3 regions of the Thalassospira sp. NFXS8 genome follow, and region 3 is predicted to be linked to each of the others. Evidence: predicted binding sites of a transcription regulator. Region 3 holds the regulator's gene; each other region holds the start of a gene.
What was found. The regulator LexA, encoded in region 3, represses DNA repair genes until DNA is damaged. The targets are predictions, from matches to a motif close to ATGTTCTANTTTGGTTC.
Positions count from the first base shown of each region.

Region 1: uvrA (excinuclease ABC subunit UvrA) is a predicted target of LexA. The motif match lies at 1,474-1,490, and genes of this name have one in related genera.
Region 2: J4E05_RS02945 (PA0069 family radical SAM protein) is a predicted target of LexA. The motif match lies at 714-730, and genes of this name have one in related genera.

Region 1 is NZ_JAGEMF010000001.1:357,863-360,136, reverse strand. It holds gene uvrA (excinuclease ABC subunit UvrA) at 1-1,464, opposite strand, end outside; gene fbaA (class II fructose-bisphosphate aldolase) at 1,656-2,274, opposite strand, start outside.
Region 2 is NZ_JAGEMF010000001.1:656,418-658,691, forward strand. It holds gene rfbB (dTDP-glucose 4,6-dehydratase) at 1-623, opposite strand, end outside; gene J4E05_RS02945 (PA0069 family radical SAM protein) at 743-1,933, shown strand; gene J4E05_RS02950 (helix-turn-helix domain-containing protein) at 1,959-2,274, opposite strand, start outside.
Region 3 is NZ_JAGEMF010000001.1:176,061-178,334, reverse strand. It holds gene trpC (indole-3-glycerol phosphate synthase TrpC) at 1-168, shown strand, start outside; gene moaC (cyclic pyranopterin monophosphate synthase MoaC) at 165-644, shown strand; gene lexA (transcriptional repressor LexA) at 828-1,541, shown strand; gene J4E05_RS00785 (ComEC/Rec2 family competence protein) at 1,604-2,274, opposite strand, start outside.

The DNA of each region.
Region 1 (2,274 bases), 180 kb from region 3:
TAAAGTGCCCGATGTTCGAGACATTGACAGGTAGTTCAGGCCAACATCGTTCAAAAACCGCAAACGATCATTAATTTCGCGCAAAATACGCCGGGCAATTTCTGTCTGCTTTTCGTTCAGTTTTGGTTCCAGGGCGGCAAACCAGTCCACCGCTTTGCCAATTGACAGGGCGGTGATTTCGGAAATGGTGCAATGGTCAATCTTGACGGCCAGTGCCTCGGGTTTCAGGCGGTCGCCGTGGCAGGCATCGCAGCTTGAAATTGTCTGGTATTTGGCAAGTTCATCGCGTGCCCACTGGCTATCGGTTTCGCGCCAACGACGCGACATATTGGGGATAACCCCTTCAAACGGACGGGTTACCTTATAGCTGCGCGACCCGTCATCATAGGTCACGGTCACTTCTTCATCGCCAGAGCCATGCAATATAATTTTTTGTGCCGTTGCGGGCAGTTTTTCCCATGCAACATTGGTTTTAAAGCCAAAATGCCTGGCAATGGCGCGTAACGTTTGCAAATAGTATTTTGACGTTCCGCTGGCCCACGGGGCCACTGCACCATCATCCAGCGTTTTGCTGGTATCAGGCACCACCAGTTCCGGATCAAATTCCATTTGGGTGCCAAGGCCATCGCAAACCGGGCAGGCGCCAAACGGATTGTTAAACGAAAACAACCGTGGTTCGATTTCCTCGATGGTGAAACCGGAAACGGGGCAGGCGAATTTGGCGGAAAACAACGTGCTGTCACCGCTTCGCGCATCTTCGGCAAAAACAATACCGTCGGTCAGTTCCAGCGCGGTTTCAAAGCTGTCGGCCAGGCGCGTTTGAATGCCGTCTTTGACAACCAGTCGATCTACAACGACAGATATGTCGTGTTTCAGCTTTTTGTTAAGATCAGGTGCCTCGTCGATGTCATACATTTCACCATCGATTTTTACGCGCTGAAAGCCACGTGCGCGCAGGTCTTTTAATTCCTTTTTATATTCCCCCTTGCGACCACGCACGATGGGGGCCAGCAAATAAAGCCTTGTGCCTTCTTCCATTTCCATCACCCGGTCCACCATTTGTGAAACCGTCTGGCTGACAATGGGAAGGCCGGTAGCAGGCGAATAGGGAATACCGACACGCGCCCAAAGAAGGCGCATATAGTCGTAAATTTCGGTCACAGTCCCCACCGTCGAGCGCGGATTGCGCGAGGTGGTTTTTTGTTCAATCGAAATGGCAGGAGACAGACCATCGATATATTCGACATCCGGCTTTTGCATCATTTCAAGGAACTGACGGGCATAGGCCGACAGGCTTTCGACATAGCGGCGCTGGCCTTCGGCATAGATGGTGTCAAATGCAAGCGAGCTTTTACCTGACCCCGAAAGGCCGGTAATGACCACAAGTGAATCGCGCGGCAGGTCCACATCAATGTTTTGAAGATTGTGTTCTTTCGCACCGCGAACCGAAATTTTTGTCAGCATATCCGGCCTTTGTTCCTGAATTGTTCGGGAAATGTATAGAGGAGCCAGTCTATATACGCAAGTGCGCCCCTGACAGTTCCTGTCAGGATATGTCAGCATGACTGATATGTGTTCTGGTCGTGTGAATTTTGCACTGCAAAAACAAAACCCGCCAGATTTCTCTGACGGGTTTTGCGAAAAGATGTGTGTAATCAGCCTTTGGCGATTGACTTGCCGGTAGCTCCCAAATCCTTGAAGGCTTCTTCAAGGCGGGCGGCCATCGAAAGCTCAGCCTCGCGGACCCAGACACGCGGGTCGTATTGCTTTTTGTAGGGCGTGTCGTTGTCAGGATCGACCTGGTATTTAAAGGCGCGTTCGTTTTCCTCAACATATTTACCAACCGCTGTTGCATAGGCAAACTGGGTGTCGGTATCGATGTTCATTTTGAAAACGCCGTAACCCACGGCTTCCTCGATTTTTTCTTTTTCCGAACCGGAACCACCGTGGAAAACGAAATCAAGCGGGAAACCGTCAAGGTCGTGTTTTTCGGCAACGTATTTCTGCGATTCCAGCAAAATTTCCGGGCGCAGTTTCACATTGCCGGGTTTGTACACGCCGTGAACGTTGCCAAATGCCGCAGCAACCGAAAAATGGCCCAGCGGCTTCAGACGACGATAGGCTTCTTCAACTTCTTCTGGCCGGGTATACAGGCGCGGGTCAATATCGTCTTGCGACGTATCAAGTTCCTTGCCAATACCGTCTTCTTCGCCACCGGTAACACCCAGTTCAATTTCCAGGCTCATATCGACAGCAGAAAGACGTTTGAGAAAT
Region 2 (2,274 bases), 480 kb from region 3:
GCCATCGCGTTTAAAATCATCAATGGAATAAATTTTTCGGGAAATTGAAATGGCCCGTAATTGTTGGAACAATTCGATATCAATATCGGCAGGCCATAGGTGTGATGCCATGCACGCACCAGATGGTCGGACGATGCCTTGCTGGCCGAATAGGGCGAATTGGGCTGATAACGGCTGTTTTCATCAAACAAACCCTGTGCGCCCAGCGATCCATAAACCTCGTCGGTTGAAACATGCAAAAAACGGAAATTTTGCTGACGGTCAGGCGCCAGACCGCGCCAGTAATAAAGGGCCGCATCAAGCAACCGATAGGTGCCAACAATGTTGGTTTCAATAAAATCACCCGGCCCGTCAATAGACCGGTCCACATGGCTTTCCGCTGCCAGGTGCATAATGGCATCTGGTTTAAATTCATCCAGAATCCGTGCAATTTTGTCGCCATCGGCGATATCAGCCTGCATAAACCGATATCCCGGCGCCCCTTCAATTGCCGCAAGGGATCGCTGGTCGGCGGCATAGGTCAGTTTATCGATATTCAAAACCTGCCAGCCACATTCCGCGACCAGATACCGGCATAAGGCCGATCCGATAAAGCCGGCACCGCCGGTTACAACGACGCGCATGAAAACCCCTCGTTTCGTTAAGAATGACGACCACCAGACAACCATCCAAACATGGCCCGCAAAAGGCGTAATTAGGGTTTTGCGATTGCAATGTTCATTGTTTGTTCTATATTGGCGACATGGAAAAACGAACCGTCACCGCACCATCCGATTTTGAGGATTTTGACGCCGCCCACAACCGGCAGGCGCCGGACCCTGCGCTGCTGCCAGCACGGGCACAAAAAGGGCGCGGGGCGATTTCCAATATCAATGGCCGCTATGAAAAGCATTCCCATCATGCCTGGGATGACGGCTGGTTAATGGAAAATATCTACCACGACACTGGAGCAGGCGCGGACAGCAACGATGACTTTCCCCCTGCCCGCGTTAAAACCACACTGGGCGTGGATGGTGCGCGCAGTGTTATCACCCGCAATCAAAGCCCTGATGTACCATTTGACCGTTCGATCAACCCCTATCGCGGGTGTGAGCATGGCTGCATTTATTGTTTTGCCCGGCCAACACATGCCTATCTGGGCCTGTCACCCGGGCTGGATTTTGAAACAAAGCTGTTCTGGAAACCCGAGGCCCCGGCCCTGTTACGCAAACAGCTTGCCGCCAAAAGCTATATGCCGGCCCCCATCGTCATTGGCACCAGCACCGACCCGTACCAGCCCGTAGAGCGGGAAAAACAACTAACCCGTAACATCCTTCAGGTTCTCGGCGATTGCCATCATCCGTTTTCAATCATTACCAAATCCGCGCTGGTATGCCGGGATATCGACCTGATTGCGCCTATGGCAAAGCAAAACCGGGCCTCGGTTGCAGTATCGGTCACATCGTTTGATAACCGGTTATCGAACTTGTTAGAACCGCGTGCCAGTGCCCCGCATCGCAGGCTGGATGCTGTTGCAAAACTAAGCGATGCCGGGATTCCGGTAACGGTTTTATGTGCGCCGATCATTCCGGGTTTAAATGACAGTGAAATCGAAAATCTGGTCGCTGCCTGCCATAAGGCCGGGGCACAATCGGTTTCGCATATTGTGTTACGGTTGCCGTTAGAAATTGCCGATCTGTTTGATGAATGGCTGCAAAACCATTACCCGGACCGACGCGACAAGGTAATTTCCCTGATCCGGCAAATGCGCGATGGCAAATTATATGACGCAAATTTTGGCAGCCGCATGCGCGGCAACGGGCCAATAGCCGACCTGATTGCCCAACGCTTTAATCTGGCACGGCGCAAACATAATATGCAGGGGCGCTCGCTTAACCTTGATTGCAGCGGGTTTATTCGCCCCGGTGCGAACGGGCAATTATCCCTGTTTTAAAAACCGTTCGATGCTATTGCGGGGGCTAAAGACCCTGAATATCAAGATAGCGCCCCGGTGTTGTGCCGAATGTTTTTTTGAATGCTGCAATAAACGCGCTGATATTTTCATACCCCAGATCCAGTGCCACGGTTGTTACAGCCTGGCCCGCAGACAACATTTCCAATGCGGCCAGCAACCGTGCCCTTTGCCGCCACCCCTTAAACGTGAAGCCGGTTTCTGCGACAAAATAGCGGCTTAATGTTCGCGGGGCAATTCCCGCCCAATCGGCCCATTGCGCCATGGTTCGATTATCGGCCAGATCAATGGTAATTTGCCGGGCAATGCGACGCAAACGCGCG
Region 3 (2,274 bases):
ATGGTAGACAAGGACCGGTTACTGGTTGCCGAGAGCGGAATTTTCACCCCGGACGATCTGGCCCGCATGGGCAAAGTCGGGGCAAAATGCTTTCTTATTGGCGAAAGCCTGATGCGCCAGAATGATGTCAAACTTGCAACTCAAACCCTTTTGGCAAAACCGGCATGACGAACAAACTAACCCACTTTGACGATGGTGGTAATGCCGTGATGGTGGATGTTTCCGCAAAGGACGTAACAACCCGCACGGCAACGGCCAAAGGTCGCGTTACCATGCAACAGACAACTGCTGATCTGATTGCACGCCATGGCCATAAAAAGGGTGATGTCCTCGCCATTTCCCAGCTTGCCGGAATAATGGGGGCAAAACGCACCGCGGATCTTATTCCGCTGTGCCATCCCCTGCCCTTGGACTCGGTTTTAGTTACGCTAGCTTTGGCCGAACATGAAAGTGCTGTTGATATTACAGCAACCTGTAAAACATCGGGCCGCACAGGCGTTGAAATGGAGGCCCTGACAGCGGTTTCGATCACCGCCCTTACCGTTTTTGACATGTGCAAAGCCGTTGATAAAACCATGCAGCTCACCAATATTCGGGTGGTTTACAAAGAAGGTGGCAAATCAGGCACCTTTACCGCAGACTGATTGCCACCTTCCCCGGTAGCAAGCATTAGGCGCATTTGGCCCGGAAAAGTCATTTCGCTGCCTTTAACCACATAAAACGTGTGGAAAAGGTATGAGAGCACGTTAGATGCTTGACCCCAAACCGGAACCAAAGTAGAACATTAACGTATTCGATTTGTTCTTATTTGGGTTCGGGAAAACGCCATGCTGACGCGCAAGCAATATGAATTGCTGGTCTATATCGACAATCATCTTCGCGATCATGGTATCTCGCCATCATTCGACGAGATGAAAGAAGCGCTAAGCCTTAAATCCAAATCGGGCATTCATCGTTTGATCACCGGCCTTGAAGAACGCGGTTTTATCCGCCGGCTTGCACATCGCGCGCGCGCCCTTGAAGTTCTTCGCCTGCCCGACAATAACGAAGACGATGCACCCGCAACGGCCACCACAGCCCGTGTTACGCCAATAACATCGGCGCGCAAAACCACTCATCGGCCTGCCATGGTGCCATCGGCCTTTTCCGAAATACAGGAAAGTGTCTCTCTTCCGTTATTTGGCCGTATTGCTGCAGGCACGCCGATCGAAGCCCTGCGTGATCAAAGCACACATGTTCAGGTGCCTGCCGCCCTTTTGGGAACAGGCGAACATTATGCGCTTGAAGTTTCGGGTGACTCAATGATCGAAGCCGGCATTCTTGACGGTGATACTGTTCTGATTCAGCGCTGTGAACAGGCCAACGATGGTACCATTGTTGTCGCATTGGTTGATGACAGCGAAGCCACGCTTAAACGGTTTAAACGCGGTTTGGGGCAAATTCTGCTTGAGCCTGCCAATGCGCGTTACGAAACCCGTTCGTTAACACCGGACCGCGTACAAATTCAGGGCCGCCTTGTTGGTCTTTTACGCCAATATTAAGGGGTAATCTACCCGCGCAACCAGTTTACAGGCATGCCTTTTTCTCGCAAACGAACGGCAAGTTAACGTCCGCCAATGCTGATCCAGGGCCAATAACCGCTTGTGTCACGAACTGTTCTATACATTGCTGGCTCTCCTTTTACCGGTAAAAAGGCGGCCGCTCCACCTTGCCACCACAAAACATCATCATCAATAATCAAGGGTCGTGTTTTGCAGGCTCCTATCGGAAAATCCTGCTTCAGGACCACAATAATGTCTGCATGTCGGCAAATATAAAAAGGATCGTCAATTGTCTCGGCAATGACAATCCTTTGTCCATGTCGTTCAAACCAGCAAACGGATTCCCCACAGCGATCTGTTTGCATCACTGCCTTTGAAGGATTAATACCGAAGCGTGACATCCAGATACTGCGATGGAAGCTGCTGATTTTACCATTAAAAACAAGTGTGCCGTTCACAGGATTACGGATAACCCAGTCCTTTTGACTGCCCCCGACCAGAATATCTGGCTGGTATACAAAAAACATTGTGCCAATCGCCCCCAGCACCGGCACCATTGCCAATCCCCGGACCGGCCATTTACGCCAAATCACCCCCCAAAGCAAAGCCAGCAATATCGGGGCGACCACCATTGCCGAAGGCCGGGCCACATACCAAAGCCCCCAATCCTGCCCCGCAACCAGGCGGGCCAGATGGATCAAAATCTCCAGCGCCGGAGATAATATTGTTAGCG